DNA from 4 places in the Leclercia sp. genome. Region 2 is predicted to be linked to each of the others. Evidence: predicted binding sites of a transcription regulator. Region 2 holds the regulator's gene; each other region holds the start of a gene.
What was found. Region 2 encodes Fur, which represses iron uptake genes when iron is present. Its sites were predicted from a motif close to ATAATAATGAGAACNACTATCAA; they were not measured.
Positions count from the first base shown of each region.

Region 1 (4,214 bases), on a different contig from region 2:
GTCGTTATGTTCTGGATAACTTCTTTCCACAGTGCATATGCGAAATCGATACGGTGCTCAGTGGTTAAAGATGCCATGATCAATACTTAGGTCAGTATGTAATCGCAATAAATTTAAAAAATGCAGTGCATACAGTTAAAAAGTTTAGGGTGGTTCTCGTTTTTCGCTACTTTGTGGCGTTTTTTAAGCGAATTCCAGGATTTATCTGTGCGTAGTGTAAAAGCGAGTTTACACTTCCTGACTGACAAGATAGATTGAAGGGATTGCATTCGTTTATAAAAATATGGCAACGCGGAAAGAACATGAATTATCAGAATGACGATTTACGTATTAAAGAGATCAACGAGTTATTACCTCCTGTAGCGCTCCTTGAGAAATTTCCTGCCACCGAAAATGCCGCCAATACCGTTTCTCATGCCCGTAAAGCGATCCATAAGATCCTGAAAGGCAATGACGATCGTCTGCTGGTGGTAATCGGTCCGTGCTCCATTCACGATCCTGCTGCAGCGAAAGAGTACGCGTCGCGTCTGCTGACGCTGCGCGAGGCGCTGAAGGATGAGCTGGAAATCGTCATGCGCGTCTACTTTGAAAAACCACGCACCACCGTGGGCTGGAAAGGGCTGATCAACGATCCGCATATGGACGGCAGCTTCCAGATCAACGACGGTCTGCGCATCGCCCGTAAGCTGCTGTTGGATATCAACGACAGCGGCCTGCCTGCGGCGGGTGAGTTCCTCGACATGATTACCCCGCAGTATCTGGCAGACCTGATGAGCTGGGGCGCCATTGGCGCACGTACTACCGAGTCTCAGGTTCACCGCGAGCTGGCATCCGGGCTCTCCTGTCCGGTCGGCTTTAAAAACGGCACCGATGGCACCATCAAAGTGGCGATCGACGCCATCAATGCTGCCGGGGCACCGCACTGTTTCCTCTCCGTCACCAAATGGGGTCACTCCGCGATCGTCAATACCAGCGGTAATGGCGACTGCCATATCATCCTGCGCGGCGGCAAAGAGCCTAACTACAGCGCGGCTCACGTGGCGGAAGTGAAGACGGGTCTGGACAAAGCAGGTCTGGCTGCACAGGTGATGATCGACTTCAGCCATGCCAACTCCAGCAAGCAGTTCAAAAAGCAGATGGACGTTAGTACCGATGTCTGCCAGCAGATTGCGGGCGGCGAAAAGGCGATTATCGGGGTGATGATTGAAAGCCACCTGGTGGAAGGCAATCAGAATCTGGAAGGCAGCGAGCCGCTGGTTTACGGTAAGAGCGTCACCGATGCCTGTATCGGCTGGGACGATACCGAAACGGTACTGCGCCAGCTGGCGAACGCGGTAAAAGCCCGTCGCGGCTAAAAAAATGCCGGATAGTTATCCGGCACTCAGAACATAAGGCCCGGTCATCGCGACCGGGCTTTTTTATTACTTGGCTTTACCCTGGTTCGCAACGGCCGCAGCTTTAGCCGCGATTTCGTCAGCGTTACCCAGATAGTAGTGCTTGATTGGTTTGAAGTTTTCGTCGAACTCATATACCAGCGGTACGCCGGTTGGGATGTTCAGCTCGAGGATCTCGTCTTCACCCATGTTATCGAGGTATTTCACCAGCGCACGCAGGGAGTTACCGTGAGCAGCGATGATCACGCGCTCGCCGCTTTTCAGGCGTGGCAGGATGGTTTCGTTCCAGTAAGGCACAACGCGATCGATGGTCAGCGCCAGGCTTTCAGTCTGTGGCAGTTCAGCATCGGTCAGTTTCGCGTAACGCGGGTCGTGGCCCGGATAGCGCTCGTCATCTTTGGTCAGCTCTGGTGGGGTGACCGCGAAGCCGCGACGCCACTGTTTAACCTGCTCGTCACCGTATTTTTCTGCGGTTTCTGCTTTGTTCAGACCCTGCAGCGCACCGTAGTGACGCTCGTTCAGTTTCCAGGATTTCTCAACCGGCAGCCAGGCCTGATCCAGTTCGTCCAGCACGTTCCACAGGGTGTGGATGGCACGTTTCAGCACGGAGGTATAAGCAAAATCGAAGCTGAAGCCTTCATCTTTCAGCAGTTTACCCGCCGCTTTCGCTTCGCCAACGCCTTTCTCAGACAGGTCAACATCATACCAACCGGTAAAACGGTTTTCGTTGTTCCACTGGCTTTCGCCATGACGTACCAGAACCAGCTTAGTTACAGCCATATTTTACTCCTCCAGAACAAGCATTACTTGAATGATAACAATTCTCATTATATTGCCGCAGCTCAGCCGCGGGCAACGCTTAACCCTAACCATAGCGAAAATAGTGTCGCAGTGTAAGATGCTTGTGAATGAGGGGTTGTGATTTTGTCCGTAACCGGCGCTATTTTCAGCAAGATGGACAAAAAAAAGCCCTCCTGAGAGAGGGCCGGTTTTTATTGCGCAATAAACTGATATTCCGTGACGCTGATGTACTCTTCGCCCGGGCGCAGAATGCAGTCGGGCTGCGGCCATTCCGCATGATTTGGGCTGTCGGGTAAGAACTCGCTTTCCAGCGCCAGGCCTTGCCAGGCCTGGTACTCACCGTCTTCGCGCGCTGGCGTACCGTCGAGGAAGTTACCGGAATAAAATTGCAGGGCAGGGGCGGTGGTATAGACCGTCATCTGCAGCTTGTCATCGGCCGACCACAGGTGCGCCGCAGGCTGGCTCAGGTCGCCCTCGGCATCAAGCAGGAACGCATGATCGTAACCTTTCACCTTGCGCTGATCGTCATCCGCCAGGAAATCCTGGGCGATAGCCTTGGTGGTGCGGAAATCAAAGCTGCTGCCCGCCACCGCTTTTAACCCTTCCTGTGGGATGCCCATTTCATCGACCGGCAGATAGCGCTGGGCCAACAGTTGCAGTTTGTGGTTACGCACGTCGCTGCAATCGCCGTCGAGGTTGAAGTAAGCGTGGTTGGTCAGGTTGACCGGGCAGGGTTTATCCACCGTAGCGCGATACGTAATGGCGATCCGGTTATCTTCCGTTAAGCGATAATGGACGCTCGTCTCACAGTTGCCAGGATAGCCCTGATCGCCATCCGGGGAGTGGAGAGTCAGCAGCGCTTCGCTATCGTTCTGCTGCACAATGCGCCAGCGACGCTTGTCGAAGCCGTCCGGCCCGCCATGCAGCTGGTTTTCGCCCTGGCTCGGCAGCAGCGCATAGTGCTCGCCGTCCAGCTCAAAGCGGCTTTTGGCGATACGGTTGGCATAACGACCCACCGAGGCGCCAAGGAACGCAGTTTGTTCAATGTATTGCTCAGGCGATGCGCAACCGAGCAGGGTCTCGCGTACGCTGCCGTCACGCATCGGGACGCGGGCGGAAAGCAGCGTGGCGCCCCAGTCCATCAGCGTCACCACCATCCCTGCGCTATTGCGCAGGGTTAACAGGCGGTACGGCAGGCCGTCAGGGGCGAGAACAGGTGTTTCGTTTAGCACTGGCCAGCTCCTTGTGAGGCGTTGCAAACATAGAAGGTCTCTTTGATACCGGTTTTAGCTTCATACTGCTGCTCAACGGCTTGCTGAACCACCGGGACTAACGCCTCCGGCACCAGCGCCACCACGCAGCCACCGAAGCCACCCCCGGTCATACGCACGCCGCCCTGCTCGCCAATTGCCGCTTTGACAATCTCCACGAGGGTGTCGATTTGCGGCACGGTGATTTCGAAGTCATCCCGCATGGAGGCATGCGACTCGGCCATCAGCTCGCCCATTCGACGCAGGTCGCCTTTCTCCAGCGCGGTCGCTGCTTCCACGGTACGGGCGTTTTCAGTCAGGACGTGACGAACGCGTTTCGCGACCACCGGATCCAGCTCGTGCGCCACCTTATTGAACTCGGTAAGCGAGACGTCACGCAGGGCGGACTGCTGGAAGAAGCGCGCACCGGTTTCACACTGCTGGCGGCGGGTGTTGTATTCGCTGCCGACCAGGGTGCGTTTGAAATTACTGTTGATGATAATCACCGCCGCGCCTTTCGGCAGGCTGACCGCTTTGGTGCCCAGCGAGCGGCAGTCGATCAGTAACGCGTGGCCTTTTTTGCCCAGCGCCGAGATCAGCTGATCCATAATGCCGCAGTTGCAGCCGACAAACTGGTTCTCTGCTTCCTGGCCGTTGAGGGCGATCTGCGCGCCGTCCAGCGGCAGGTGATACAGCTGCTGGAAGACGGTGCCGACCGCCACTTCCAGCGAGGCGGAGGAACTCAATCCCGCCCCCTGCGGCACGTTGC
Region 1 covers NZ_DAIQCE010000017.1:3,664-7,877, forward strand. The annotation lists gene aroG (3-deoxy-7-phosphoheptulonate synthase AroG) at 303-1,355, shown strand; gene gpmA (2,3-diphosphoglycerate-dependent phosphoglycerate mutase) at 1,422-2,174, opposite strand; gene galM (galactose-1-epimerase) at 2,387-3,427, opposite strand; gene galK (galactokinase) at 3,421-4,214, opposite strand, start outside.
Region 1: gpmA (2,3-diphosphoglycerate-dependent phosphoglycerate mutase) is a predicted target of Fur. The motif match lies at 2,206-2,228, and genes of this name have one in related genera.

Region 2 (4,214 bases):
GCACTGGAGCTTTATGCCGGGTACCTATCAGGGTGCTGAAGCCGGGGCCAACTTTGACTACGGTGATAGCGGTGCGTTGAGTTTCTCGTACATGTGGACCAACGAATATAAAGCGCCGTGGCACCTCGAGATGGACAAGTTCTATCAGAATGACAGGAAAACCCGCGTCGACTATCTCCACTCCTTCGGCGCGAAGTACGATTTCAAAAACAACCTGATTCTGGAAGCGGCCTTTGGTCAGGCTGAAGGTTTTATCGATCAGTACTTTGCTAAAGCCAGCTACAAGCTTGATATCGTGGGTGGCCCGCTCTCCACCAGCTATCAGTTCTACGGCACGCGTGATAAAGCCGACAGCGGCACCGAGAATGATATCTACGATGGTACAGCATGGCTGCAGGCGCTGACGCTGGGCTACAAGGTCGGCCAGGTCGATTTACGTCTGGAAGGGACTTACGTCAAGGCGGAAGGGCAGCAGGGTTACTTCCTGCAGCGTATGACCCCAACCTATGCGTCTTCCAACGGTCGTCTGGACGTGTGGTGGGATAACCGCTCCGACTTTAACGCCAACGGCGAAAAAGCGGTCTTCTTCGGTGCCATGTATGATCTGAGCAACTGGAACCTTGCGGGCTGGAGCGTTGGCGCGTCCTATGTCTATGCCTGGGATGCGAAACCGTCAGACTGGTTAATCAACAGCGCCGGTCAGCGTGAAGATATCGCCTCCAACAAGATTAAGGAATCGGCCTACAGCCTGGATGCGATCTACACCCTGCAGGACGGCCGCGCGAAAGGAACCATGTTCAAACTGCACTTCACGCAGTATGACAACCACTCCGATATCCCAAGCTATGGCGGCGGCTACGGCAACATCTTCCAGGATGAGCGTGACGTGAAGTTCATGGTTATCGCCCCGTTCACCATCTTCTGATGACAATCCGGGCGGGGACTCACTCCCCGCCTGACTGGAGATCGTTATGTTGAAAAAAATCGTCATGGTCGCAGTGCTGGCATCAGGACTGGCCGCCTGCGCACAACCCCAGACCCAGAAAGAAGATACCCGTCTGAAAGAGGCCTACAGCGCGTGCATCAATACCGCTGAAGGGTCACCGGAAAAGATTGAAGCCTGTCAGAGCGTGCTGGACGTGCTGCGTCAGGAGAAGGCGCACGAACAGTTTGCGACCCAGGAAACCGTCCGGGTGGCGGATTACCAGGCCTGTATTCAGGCGCGTAAAACGGGTAACAATCAGGACGTGACCAAAAACTGCGATAAAATCTGGCAGGAGATCCGCAGCAACAACGCGAAGTAATGAGCTGTTTGCCACGCCCGGTGGCGCTATGCTTACCGGCCTGGGGGTGATTTCACCCTTGTAGGCCCGACAGCGCAGCGCCACCGGGCTTTTTTACATTATCGCAGGCAAAAAAAAGCCAACCGTCAGGTTGGCTCAGAGTCTATGCAAAGATTATTTGGTGTCGTGCGCGTGGTCATCTTCGCGGCAGTCGCCTTCGGCACAGTGGCCATACAGGTACAGACTGTGGTTGGTCAGACGAATGCCATGACGTGCGGCAATTTCGCGCTGACGTAATTCGATGGAATCATCGCTGAATTCGATCACTTTGCCGCAGTCGAGGCAAATCAGGTGATCGTGGTGGTGCTGCTGCGTCAGTTCAAACACGGATTTACCGCCTTCGAAATTATGACGCGTTACGATGCCTGCATCGTCGAACTGGTTCAGTACACGGTAAACGGTAGCCAGACCAATCTCTTCGCCCATGTCGATCAGACGCTTGTATAAGTCTTCCGCACTGACATGATGGTTATCCGGACCCTGAAGCACTTCCAAGATTTTTAACCGTGGAAGCGTGACTTTCAGTCCGGCCTTCTTTAATGCGGTGTTGTTGTCAGTCATGCGGAATCTGTCCTGTTGCTAAACGATTCACTTCTAAAGAAGAAGTGACAGAAAATGCACCTGGGATAATGCGTCTCATTATAGAACTGCCATGACGTAATGAAAACTGCAAGTCTCAAGTAAAGTATGCTTATAAAAACGTGGTACCGCCAACAAAGTTGTTACAAGGTTCCCCGTTTACTCCTGGATCATTGTACAGGTATGGCAGCAAAAGTTAAAAATTTGTAGCAATTATTTTGATTGGTATTACCTATCGATGCGGCGCAACTTTAGCGTTGCGCCGCGACATCATCAGGCGTTGAGGATGTCGTCGAGGTGCAGTTCTTCGCGAACCTGTTTTACCCATTTGTCGACGCGCTCAGCGGTCAGTTCCGGCTGTCGGTCTTCGTCGATGGCGAGGCCCACGAAGTTATTGTCATCGGCCAGACCTTTAGAGGCTTCGAAGTGATAACCGGCAGTTGGCCAGTGTCCTACGATCACCGCGCCGCGTGGCTCAATGATGTCGCGAATGGTGCCGAGGGCATCGCAGAAGTACTCTGCATAGTCTTCCTGGTCGCCACAGCCAAACAGGGCCACCAGCTTGCCGTTGAAATCGATCTCTTCCAGAGAAGGGAAGAAGTCGTCCCAGTCACACTGCGCTTCACCGTAATACCAGGTCGGGATGCCCAGCAGCAGAATATCGTAGCCTTCGATATCTTCTTTGCTGCTTTTCGCAATGTCATGCACATCGGCAACGTCTTTACCCAACTGTTTTTGAATGTTTTTTGCGATATTTTCGGTGTTACCCGTGTCGCTGCCGAAAAAAATGCCGATGATTGCCATGAGTAAAATAACCTCTTGATACTTAATGGTATGGTGGCGCAATTTAGCCACGGATAAGGGCAATCATAGCAGAACAGAGAAGCCTGCGGAAACTGCTATCACGCAGGACTGCACTCTGTGCTACATGAAAGCAACAAGAAGGGGAGTTTTCTGACTTACGCTTTGCCGTGCCATTTCTCGAGCTGCGCGATCAGCATCTCTTCAATAAGCTCACTGCGGCTGATCTCACGGGCATTCGCCAGCTCATTCAGCGCATCGACGGCTTCAGCATTCATTTTCAGCTCGACGCGTTTAAGCCCACGACTTTTATCGCGTTTAAGCTGATTGCGCTTATTAATGCGCAGCTGTTCATCACGCGAAAGCGGATTGGTTTTCGGTCGTCCCGGGCGACGCTCATTCGCGAACAGATCTATTGTCGTGCGGTCCGTGTGTTCTTTGGCCATGATTCTGAGACTTCGGGGGAAACAAGACACCCTGCTAATGCCCGGGCGATAAGCGCGCCATCATACATCACCGAAAACGGCACGCCAACGACTGGAGGCCCGCAGGCGACCAGTCGCTCTCTTTTTAATCAATTTTCGATGTCAGCGAGGTAACGGCGAATAGCGCGCAGCACCGCGTCCGGTTTTTCGGCATGGACCCAATGTCCGGCCCCGGCAATGACGTGCGCTCGCGCCTGAGGGAACTGCGCCAGCAGCGCATCACGGTACGCTTCGGTCACATACGGCGAATTGCCGCCGGTAATAAACAGGGTTGGATGCGGCCACGCGGCGACCGGCTGCCAGCCGACGATCTGATCGTATTGGTCCCAGAGAACCGGCACGTTGAAGCGCCACTGGCCGTCGACGAAGGATTTCAGCAGGAACTGCACCACGCCTTCTTCGTCAAGGTGTTCACGCATCAGCGCCGCAGCCTGCTGGCGGGTGCTGACGCCTGCGTCCGTCACGGCGTTAATGGCGGCGAAGATCTCATCGTGGCGGCGCACGTCATAATCCACCGGCGCGACGTCGATCACCACCAGCCCGGCAATGCGCTCTGGTGCGAGCGCCGTCAGCGCCATTACTGCTTTACCGCCCATTGAGTGACCAATCAGGATCGCCTTTTCAATATGGTGTTCATCCAGCGTATCCAGCAGATCCTGAGCCATGACGGCGTAGGTCATCTGCGGCGAGCGCGGCGACAGACCGTGGTTGCGCATGTCCACCTGCAGCAGCGCGTGGTCGGTCACCAGATCCCGTGCCAGCACGCCAAGGTTATCCAGGCTGCCAAACAGGCCATGCACCAGGACGATGGGAGAATTATTGTGCGGCGATTGTGCAGATTGCGCTCGGGTATTCAATTTCATGGCAAAGTTCTTTTTTTACGTATGTCAGGTTAGGGTATCATGTTGACCATTCTGCCGCCCGGCTGCAAGGAAACAGTTAATTCTGACTTTTGCCGCCATTCTGGCTTGACGCTATCCGCTGTTGGGTTTTGACCTTATACTCC
Region 2 covers NZ_DAIQCE010000002.1:45,020-49,233, reverse strand. The annotation lists gene chiP (chitoporin ChiP) at 1-925, shown strand, start outside; gene chiQ (ChiQ/YbfN family lipoprotein) at 975-1,304, shown strand; gene fur (ferric iron uptake transcriptional regulator) at 1,458-1,904, opposite strand; gene fldA (flavodoxin FldA) at 2,196-2,726, opposite strand; gene ybfE (LexA regulated protein) at 2,882-3,169, opposite strand; gene ybfF (esterase) at 3,298-4,071, opposite strand.

Region 3 (4,214 bases), on a different contig from region 2:
AGATGATTTTTTTGCCTCCCCTGCACAAGCCGTTGCGGTGGCCGATCGCTATCCGCAAAACGTCTTTGCAGAGCATACCCATGAGTTCTGCGAGCTGGTGCTGGTGTGGCGAGGCAACGGTTTGCATGTTCTCAACGATCGGCCTTACCGCATCACCCGCGGGGACCTGTTTTACATCCGCGCCGAAGATAAGCATTCCTACGCCTCGGTAAACGACCTGGTGTTGCAGAATGTCATTTACTGCCCGGACAGACTTAAGCTCAACGTCGACTGGGCTGCCAACATTCCCGGTTTTCATGATACGAAGGGCGTGCCGCACTGGCGCTTAAGCAGCAACGGTATGACTCAGGTGCGGCAGGTCATCTCCCAACTTGAGCTGGAGAGTCAGAAGAGCGATCCCGTGGCTAACCAGATGGCGGAGCTGCTGTTCGCCCAACTGGTGATGACGCTGAAGCGCCATCGTTACGCTACCGATAATCCCTCCGCTACCACGCAGGAAGCGTTGCTGGATAAACTGATTACCACCCTGGCCGGCAGCCTGAACAAAAGCTTCGTGCTGGAGAAATTCTGCGAACAGGAGCAGTGCAGCGAGCGCGCGCTGCGCCAGCAGTTCCGTACCCAGACCGGGATGACGGTAAACCACTATCTGCGCCAGCTGCGTATCTGCCACGCCCAGTATCTGCTGCAGCATACGGAGCTGATGGTCAGTGAGGTGGCGATGCGCTGTGGCTTTGAGGACAGTAACTACTTTTCGGTGGTGTTTAATCGCGAGGTGGGGATGACGCCGGTTCAGTGGCGCCATCGTAGTCGAAAGGCCGCGTAATCAGTTTGCCATGCCGAGGCCGACAATGTTGGCCGCGATAATAATTACCACACAGCCCAGGCTCAGCACGCCTACCGGACGACGCCCGGCGTTGTTCCACTCTTTCAGCACCAGCCCAACCAGGCCGCCGCAGAGCACGTAGAAGCTCATGTGCAGCATCCAGCTCATGTAGTCATACTGCGCCGGGATACTGGCGTGGCCCCAGGCGTAGAAGAAGAACTGCAGATACCACATCAGGCCGCCGAGCGCCGAGAGCAGCACGTTGGTGATGATGAGCGATTTTGCCTGCGAGAAGTCGGCTTTTACCGACAGGTTCTTCACTTTTGCCAGACGAACAAAGCAGAACCCGAGGTTAACCAGCGCGCCGCCGCCCATGATCACCACATAGCTTGGCAGCGCGACGTACAGCGGGTCGACGCCCAGCGCAGCAGCGGCTTCATGCATTGGTTTGGCGGCATTCATCGCAAATGACATTCCGGCCGAGAAAATGCCGCACATCACTGCCAGCACCAGACCTTTCTTCAGATTGAAGTCTTCAGCCTTGATGCCCATTTTGCGCTCTTTGAGCTGCCCGGCGCGGGTGACAATCCCCACCCCGATCACGGCGACCAGCACGCCCAGCAGCGTCATGCGCCCGCCTTCGGTGTTGATCAGCACGTCGAAGTTGCCGTTGAGGATCGGCGTCATCAGGGTGCCGACAATCAGCGTAATGCCAATCGCGATACCGATGCCCATCGACATACCGAGGTAGCGCATGGTGAGGCCGTAATTGATGTTACCGATGCCCCACATTGCGCCAAACAGAAATACCGGGAGCAGCGTGGAGGCGTTGAAGGAGGTGAAGTAGCCCCAGAAATCGGGCAGCAGCATGGCGCTAATGGTCCAGGGCAAAATCAGCCACGACACCGTACCGCCAACGGACCACATGGTTTCCCATGACCAGTGTTTCACCTTTTTAAACGGGGCATAGAAACAGGCTGCACTGGCTGCACCTATCAAATGCCAGAAAATACCCATCGTAATCGCATGATTCATTTTTACATCCTCATCGTTTTTATAGCCGGTGGCTTCCCGCCGACTTGATGAGTGTAAAAACCAGGCGGTTTAGGAACCTTCAGGAGGTTGCCGCACTTTTGTTTTGAATGGCAATCAGCACGTTAACCGCGTGAGCAGACTCACAATTCCTTCATTTCTCAAAAACCGAATAACCTTATTAAAACTACGGCATTGATAAACATTTTCAATATCATTTAATTAACTATAATGAACCAACTGCTTACGCGGCATTAACACGTTTGCCGCCCGACAATAATGGAGATGATTATGAGCTATACCCTGCCATCCCTGCCGTACGCTTACGACGCCCTTGAGCCGCATTTCGACAAGCAGACGATGGAAATCCATCACACTAAACACCACCAGACCTACGTGAACAACGCCAACGCGGCGCTGGAAAGCCTGCCAGAGTTCGCTAACCTGCCTGCTGAAGAGCTGATCACCAAACTGGATCAACTGCCAGCTGACAAGAAAACCGTTCTGCGTAACAACGCCGGCGGCCATGCTAACCACAGCTTCTTCTGGAAAGGCCTGAAAACCGGTACCACCCTGCAGGGCGACCTGAAATCCGCTATCGAGCGCGACTTCGGCTCCGTTGAGAACTTCAAAGCTGAGTTTGAAAAAGCCGCTGCTACCCGTTTCGGCTCTGGCTGGGCGTGGCTGGTACTGAAAGGCGACAAACTGGCTGTGGTTTCTACCGCTAACCAGGACTCCCCGCTGATGGGTGAAGCTATCTCTGGCGCATCCGGCTTCCCAATTGTGGGCCTGGACGTGTGGGAACACGCTTACTACCTGAAATTCCAGAACCGTCGCCCGGACTACATCAAAGCCTTCTGGGACGTGGTGAACTGGGACGAAGCAGCAGCACGTTTCGCCGCTAAAAAATAAGGTTGCAAAGCCGCCTGTGAGAAGCGAGTCTGATGACTCGCTTTTTTTATATCCACAATCTGCGTAAGGAGTCGCGATGCACTATCCCGTTAACGTATTTACCGGAAAAGTAAAGGATTACGAAGGCAGTCGCCCGAGCGCGATTGCTAAACTGCAGGTTGACGGCGAGCTCTCCCTCACCGAAAAGGGGCTGGTGGGCGATGAGCAGGCGGAGAAAAAAATCCACGGCGGGCCGGAGCGCGCGCTGTGTCACTATCCGCGCGAGCATTATCAGTACTGGGCGAACGAATATCCCGCCCAGGCCGGGCTTTTTGTCGCGCCGGCGTTTGGTGAAAATCTGTCAACCGAGGGGCTGACGGAGAAGAACGTCTTTATCGGGGATATCTTTCGCTGGGGCGACGCCCTGATCCAGGTGACCCAGCCGCGTTCGCCGTGCTTCAAACTCAACTTCCACTTCGGCATTAACGACATGGCCACGCAGATGCAGAACGCCGCGAAAACCGGCTGGCTGTATCGCGTGGTGTTGGCAGGGCAGGTGTCGGCGGATGCGCCGCTGGAGCTGGCCTCGCGCCTGAGCGAGGTGTCAGTGTATGACGCCTGTGCGATTGCCTGGCATATGCCGTTTGACGACGAACAGTATCATCGCCTGCTATCGGCGGCAGGGTTATCCACCAGTTGGACCCGAACCATGCAGAAGCGGCGAATTAGCAACAGGATCGAAGATAATTCGCGGAGATTATGGGGTAAGTAGGCCGGGTAAGGCGAAGCCGCCACCCGGCACATTAGCTACGATCGTTTATAAAGCGGCAGCCACAGCGTTAACCTTAACCCACCCAGCGGGCTGTCGTCCGCCTTCACCCAGCCGCGATGCTGCTGAATAGCGGTCTCGACAATCGCCAGACCCAGCCCGGTGCCGCCAGATTCCCGGTCACGCGCCTCGTCGGTACGATAGAACGGACGGAAAATCTGCTCGCGATCTTCCGGGCTCACGCCAGGACCATCGTCATCGACGTTAATGGTGATGCCGTCTTTATCCACCGAGAACGCCACCTCGATTTTGGTATGTGAGTAGCGCAGGGCGTTACGCACGATATTCTCCAGCGCGCTCTCCAGCGTGTTGGGGTTACCGTACAGCGGCCACGGACCCGGCGGGAAGTTAACGGTGAAGGATTTCCCCATCTGCTCCGCTTCGAATGCCGCGTTATCCAGCACCTCATGCCACAGATGGTTGGCTTTCACCGTTTCGCTGACCAGCGCGTTTTTCTGCTGATTGCGGGACATCACCAGCAGGTCGTTGATCATGCTGTCCAGACGATGGGCTTCCGTTTCGATACGCTCCAGCTCTTTGCTCTCTCCGCTGCGGCGGCGCAGCAGGGCGGTGCCCAGCTGCAGACGCGTCAGCGGGGTGCGCAGTTCGTGGGAGATATCAGAGAGCAGACGCTGCTGG
Region 3 covers NZ_DAIQCE010000012.1:52,327-56,540, forward strand. The annotation lists gene rhaR (HTH-type transcriptional activator RhaR) at 1-823, shown strand, start outside; gene rhaT (L-rhamnose/proton symporter RhaT) at 824-1,858, opposite strand; gene sodA (superoxide dismutase [Mn]) at 2,147-2,767, shown strand; gene yiiM (6-hydroxyaminopurine reductase) at 2,844-3,518, shown strand; gene cpxA (envelope stress sensor histidine kinase CpxA) at 3,554-4,214, opposite strand, start outside.
Region 3: sodA (superoxide dismutase [Mn]) is a predicted target of Fur. The motif match lies at 2,051-2,073, and genes of this name have one in related genera.

Region 4 (4,214 bases), on a different contig from region 2:
TGGTGACAGGGGGCGACTCAGGTATTGGACGCGCTGCCGCCATCGCTTACGCGCGTGAAGGAGCAGACGTCGCCATTAACTACCTGCCCGCCGAAGAAGAGGATGCGCAGCAGGTTAAGCAGCTGATAGAGGAAGCAGGACGCAAAGCGGTGCTGATCCCCGGCGACCTGAGCGATGAAAAGTTTGCCCGTTCACTGGTACATAAAGCCCATCAGGAGCTGGGTGGACTGGACGTGCTGGCGCTGGTGGCCGGTAAGCAGGTTGCGGTAGAGAAGATTGCCGACCTGACGACCGAGCAGTTTAAGCAGACCTATACCGTGAACGTGCTGGCGCTGTTCTGGATAACCCAGGAGGCACTGCCGCTGCTGCCGGCCGGGGCGAGCATCATTACCACCTCGTCGATTCAGGCCTATCAGCCGAGCCCGCACCTGCTGGACTATGCCTCCACGAAAGCGGCTATCCTCAACTACAGCCGCGGGCTGGCGAAACAGGTGGCCGAGAGCGGCGTGCGCGTCAACGTGGTGGCCCCAGGGCCTATCTGGACAGCGCTGCAAATCTCCGGCGGTCAGACCCAGGAGAAAATCCCGCAGTTTGGTCAGCAGACGCCGATGAAGCGTGCAGGGCAGCCTGCGGAGCTGGCACCGGTGTATGTCTATCTGGCGAGCCAGGAATCAAGCTATGTGACCGCGGAAGTGCACGGGGTGTGCGGCGGGGAGCATCTGGGGTAGTGTAGAGCATTGCCCGGTGGCGCGACGCTTACCGGGCTTACCGATTCTTTGCGGGCTGATGCCCTCACCCTGGCCCTCTCCCACGGGGAGAGGGAATAACCATTAAAAAAGGCAACTTACGTTGCCTTTTTGCGTTTTATTTCGCTGCCGCTTTCTCTTCGCCGACCAGGCCAATCTTCAGGTAACCCGCCTGATGCAGCGTGTCCATTACCTTCATCATGGTTTCGTAGTCGACGGTCTTGTCGGCACGGAAGAAGACGGTAGTGTCTTTCTTGCCGTCGGTGAGCGTATTCAGCGCCGGGATCACCGACTCGTCCGTCACCGGATCGTTACCCAGGAACATGGATTTATCCGCCTTCACGGACAGATAAATCGGTTTTTCCGGGCGCGGCTGCGGCTGGCTGGATGACGCAGGCAGATTGACCTTCACGTCCACCGTCGCCAGCGGCGCAGCAACCATGAAGATAATCAGCAGAACCAGCATGACGTCGATAAACGGCGTCACGTTGATTTCGTGCATTTCGCCGTTATCGTCCAGATTTTCATTAAGACGCATTGCCATGGCGAATCAACCTAAGTGTAATTTCTGAGCAGAACGGACCGGCTTAACCGAGCTGGCGCTGAGGTCCAGATCGCGGCTTTGCAGCAGCAGAACCTGAGCGGCAACGTCACCGAGGGTGGCTTTGTAGCTGCCAATCATACGGGCGAAGATGTTATAGATAACCACAGCCGGAATAGCGGCAACCAGACCAATCGCCGTCGCCAGCAGGGCTTCTGCGATGCCAGGGGCTACAACCGCGAGGTTGGTGGTTTGCGTCTGGGCGATGCCGATAAAGCTGTTCATGATGCCCCAGACCGTACCGAAAAGACCGACGAACGGGGAGATCGCACCGATAGTCGCCAGATAGCCGTTACCACGACCCATATGACGACCGATGGCCGCCACACGCCGCTCGAGGCGGAAGCCGGTACGCTCTTTAATCCCTTCGTTGTCTTCGCTGCCGGCAGAGAGTTCAAGCTCGTTCTGGGCTTCGTTGATTAACTGGGTGGTCAGGCTTTTGGCCTGGAAGGAAGAGGTCATGTCGCTCGCCTGATTCAGGGTGCGGGCCTCGGCCAGTTGCTGCTGTTCACGCTTAAGACGACGCTTGTGCGAGATGAGCTCCACGCTCTTGCTAAAGAAAATAGCCCAGGTGACGACGGACGCCAGAATCAGGCCGATCATCACAATCTTCACCACGATGTCGGCATGATGATACATACCCCAGACGGAGAGATCCGTCTGCATCAAATTATTACCCACTCGGTATCTCCAGGACGCAAATCACAAAATCTGAGCATAATAATATCAAAACAGCGTCGAATTGATAGTAGTTCTCATTAGTATTTACATAGTGCCGTAAATTCGTTTCATTTTCCTTGCGCTTACGCAGGAAAAATTTCCCGGAAACAAATTTTAAAAAATTTTCGACTTAATGCGCCCCCCTTCTCGTGACCCTTTTTACTTTCATGGTAGTCTGGACGTCCAGACGTATAAAAACAGGTCGTGCAGACATGAAAGAAAAACATCTTGATACCACTCTTGTCCAGGCAGGACGCAGCAAGAAATATACCCTCGGTTCGGTCAACAGCGTGATTCAGCGCGCCTCGTCCCTGGTATTCGATACCGTCGAGGCGAAAAAGCACGCCACCCGTAACCGGGCCAAGGGCGAGCTGTTCTACGGGCGGCGCGGCACGCTGACCCACTTCTCTTTGCAGGAAGCAATGTGCGAGCTGGAGGGCGGCGCGGGCTGTGCGCTGTTCCCATGCGGCGCGGCGGCGGTGGCGAACACCATCCTGGCGTTTGTCGAGCAAGGGGATCATATCCTGATGACCAACACCGCCTACGAACCGAGCCAGGACTTCTGCACCAAAATTCTCAGCAAGCTGGGCGTGACCACCGGCTGGTTCGATCCACAGATCGGCGCGAAGATTGCCGATCTGATCCAGCCCAATACCCGGATAGTGTTCCTCGAATCGCCGGGTTCGATCACCATGGAAGTCCATGATGTACCGGCCATTGTGCAGGCGGTACGCAGCAAAGCGCCGGACGCCATCATTATGATCGACAACACCTGGGCGGCAGGCGTGCTGTTTAAGGCGCTCGATTTTGGTATCGATATTTCTATCCAGGCGGCCACCAAATACCTGATTGGCCACTCGGACGGCATGATCGGCACGGCGGTCTCCAACGCCCGCTGCTGGGAGCAGCTGTGTGAAAATGCCTATCTGATGGGGCAGATGGTGGATGCAGATACTGCCTACATGACCAGCCGCGGCCTGCGTACCCTGAGCGTTCGCCTGCGCCAGCATCATGAAAGCAGCCTGCAGGTCGCCCGGTGGCTGGCGCAGCACCCGCAGGTGGCGCGCGTGAACCATCCGGCGCTGCCGGGCAGCGTCGGGCATGAGTTCTGGCAACGTGACTTTACGGGCAGCAGCGGCTTGTTCTCGTTTATTCTGAACAAGCGTCTGAGCAATGACGAGCTGGCAAACTACCTCGATAACTTCTCGCTGTTCAGCATGGCCTACTCATGGGGCGGCTTCGAGTCGCTGATCCTGCCGAACCAGCCAGAGCAGATTGCTGCCCTGCGTCCGGGCGGAGAAGTGGACTTTACCGGCACCCTGATCCGTCTGCATATCGGCCTGGAAAACGTCGAGGATTTGATTGCCGATCTAGAGGCCGGTTTTGCCCGTATCGAATAGCGCAGGGTCATAAAAACACTCTGCGGACACTTTTCTCCACATTACGGGCAGAAAAGTCTGATTTGTTGCGCCTGCGATCAAAGCCCGCCGGCGAAATAGGGAGTACAATAGCCCTATATATGCTGTTCCACAGGAAAGCCCATGGCTGTTATTCAAGATATTATCGCTGCACTCTGGCAACACGATTTTGCAGCGCTGGCGGATCCGCACGTGGTGGGGATTGTTTATCTGGTGATGTTTGCCACGCTGTTTCTGGAAAATGGGTTACTGCCTGCCTCATTTTTACCAGGCGACAGCCTGCTGCTGCTCGCAGGAGCGTTAATCGGTAAAGGGGTGATGGACTTTGCCCCCACGATGGTGATCCTGACCTCCGCCGCCAGCCTGGGCTGCTGGCTCAGCTATTTGCAGGGCCGCTGGCTGGGCAATACGCGACTGGTGAAAAGCTGGCTGGCGCAGTTGCCGCATAAATACCATCAGCGGGCGACCTGCATGTTCGATCGCCACGGCCTGCTGGCGCTGCTCGCCGGGCGTTTTTTGGCCTTTGTGCGCACCCTGCTGCCAACCATGGCGGGCATCTCCGGGCTCTCTAACCGCCGCTTCCAGTTCTTTAACTGGCTGAGCGCGCTGCTGTGGGTCGGCGTGGTGACCACCTTCGGCTATGCCCTGAGCATGATCCCGTTCGTGAAACGCCACGAAGATCAGGTCATGACCTTCCTGATGATCCTGCCGCTGTTCCTGCTGGTAGCC
Region 4 covers NZ_DAIQCE010000009.1:34,787-39,000, forward strand. The annotation lists gene V7Q49_RS17885 (SDR family oxidoreductase) at 1-728, shown strand, start outside; gene exbD (TonB system transport protein ExbD) at 865-1,290, opposite strand; gene exbB (tol-pal system-associated acyl-CoA thioesterase) at 1,297-2,028, opposite strand; gene metC (cystathionine beta-lyase) at 2,280-3,467, shown strand; gene yghB (DedA family general envelope maintenance protein YghB) at 3,609-4,214, shown strand, end outside.
Region 4: exbB (tol-pal system-associated acyl-CoA thioesterase) is a predicted target of Fur. The motif match lies at 2,090-2,112, and genes of this name have one in related genera.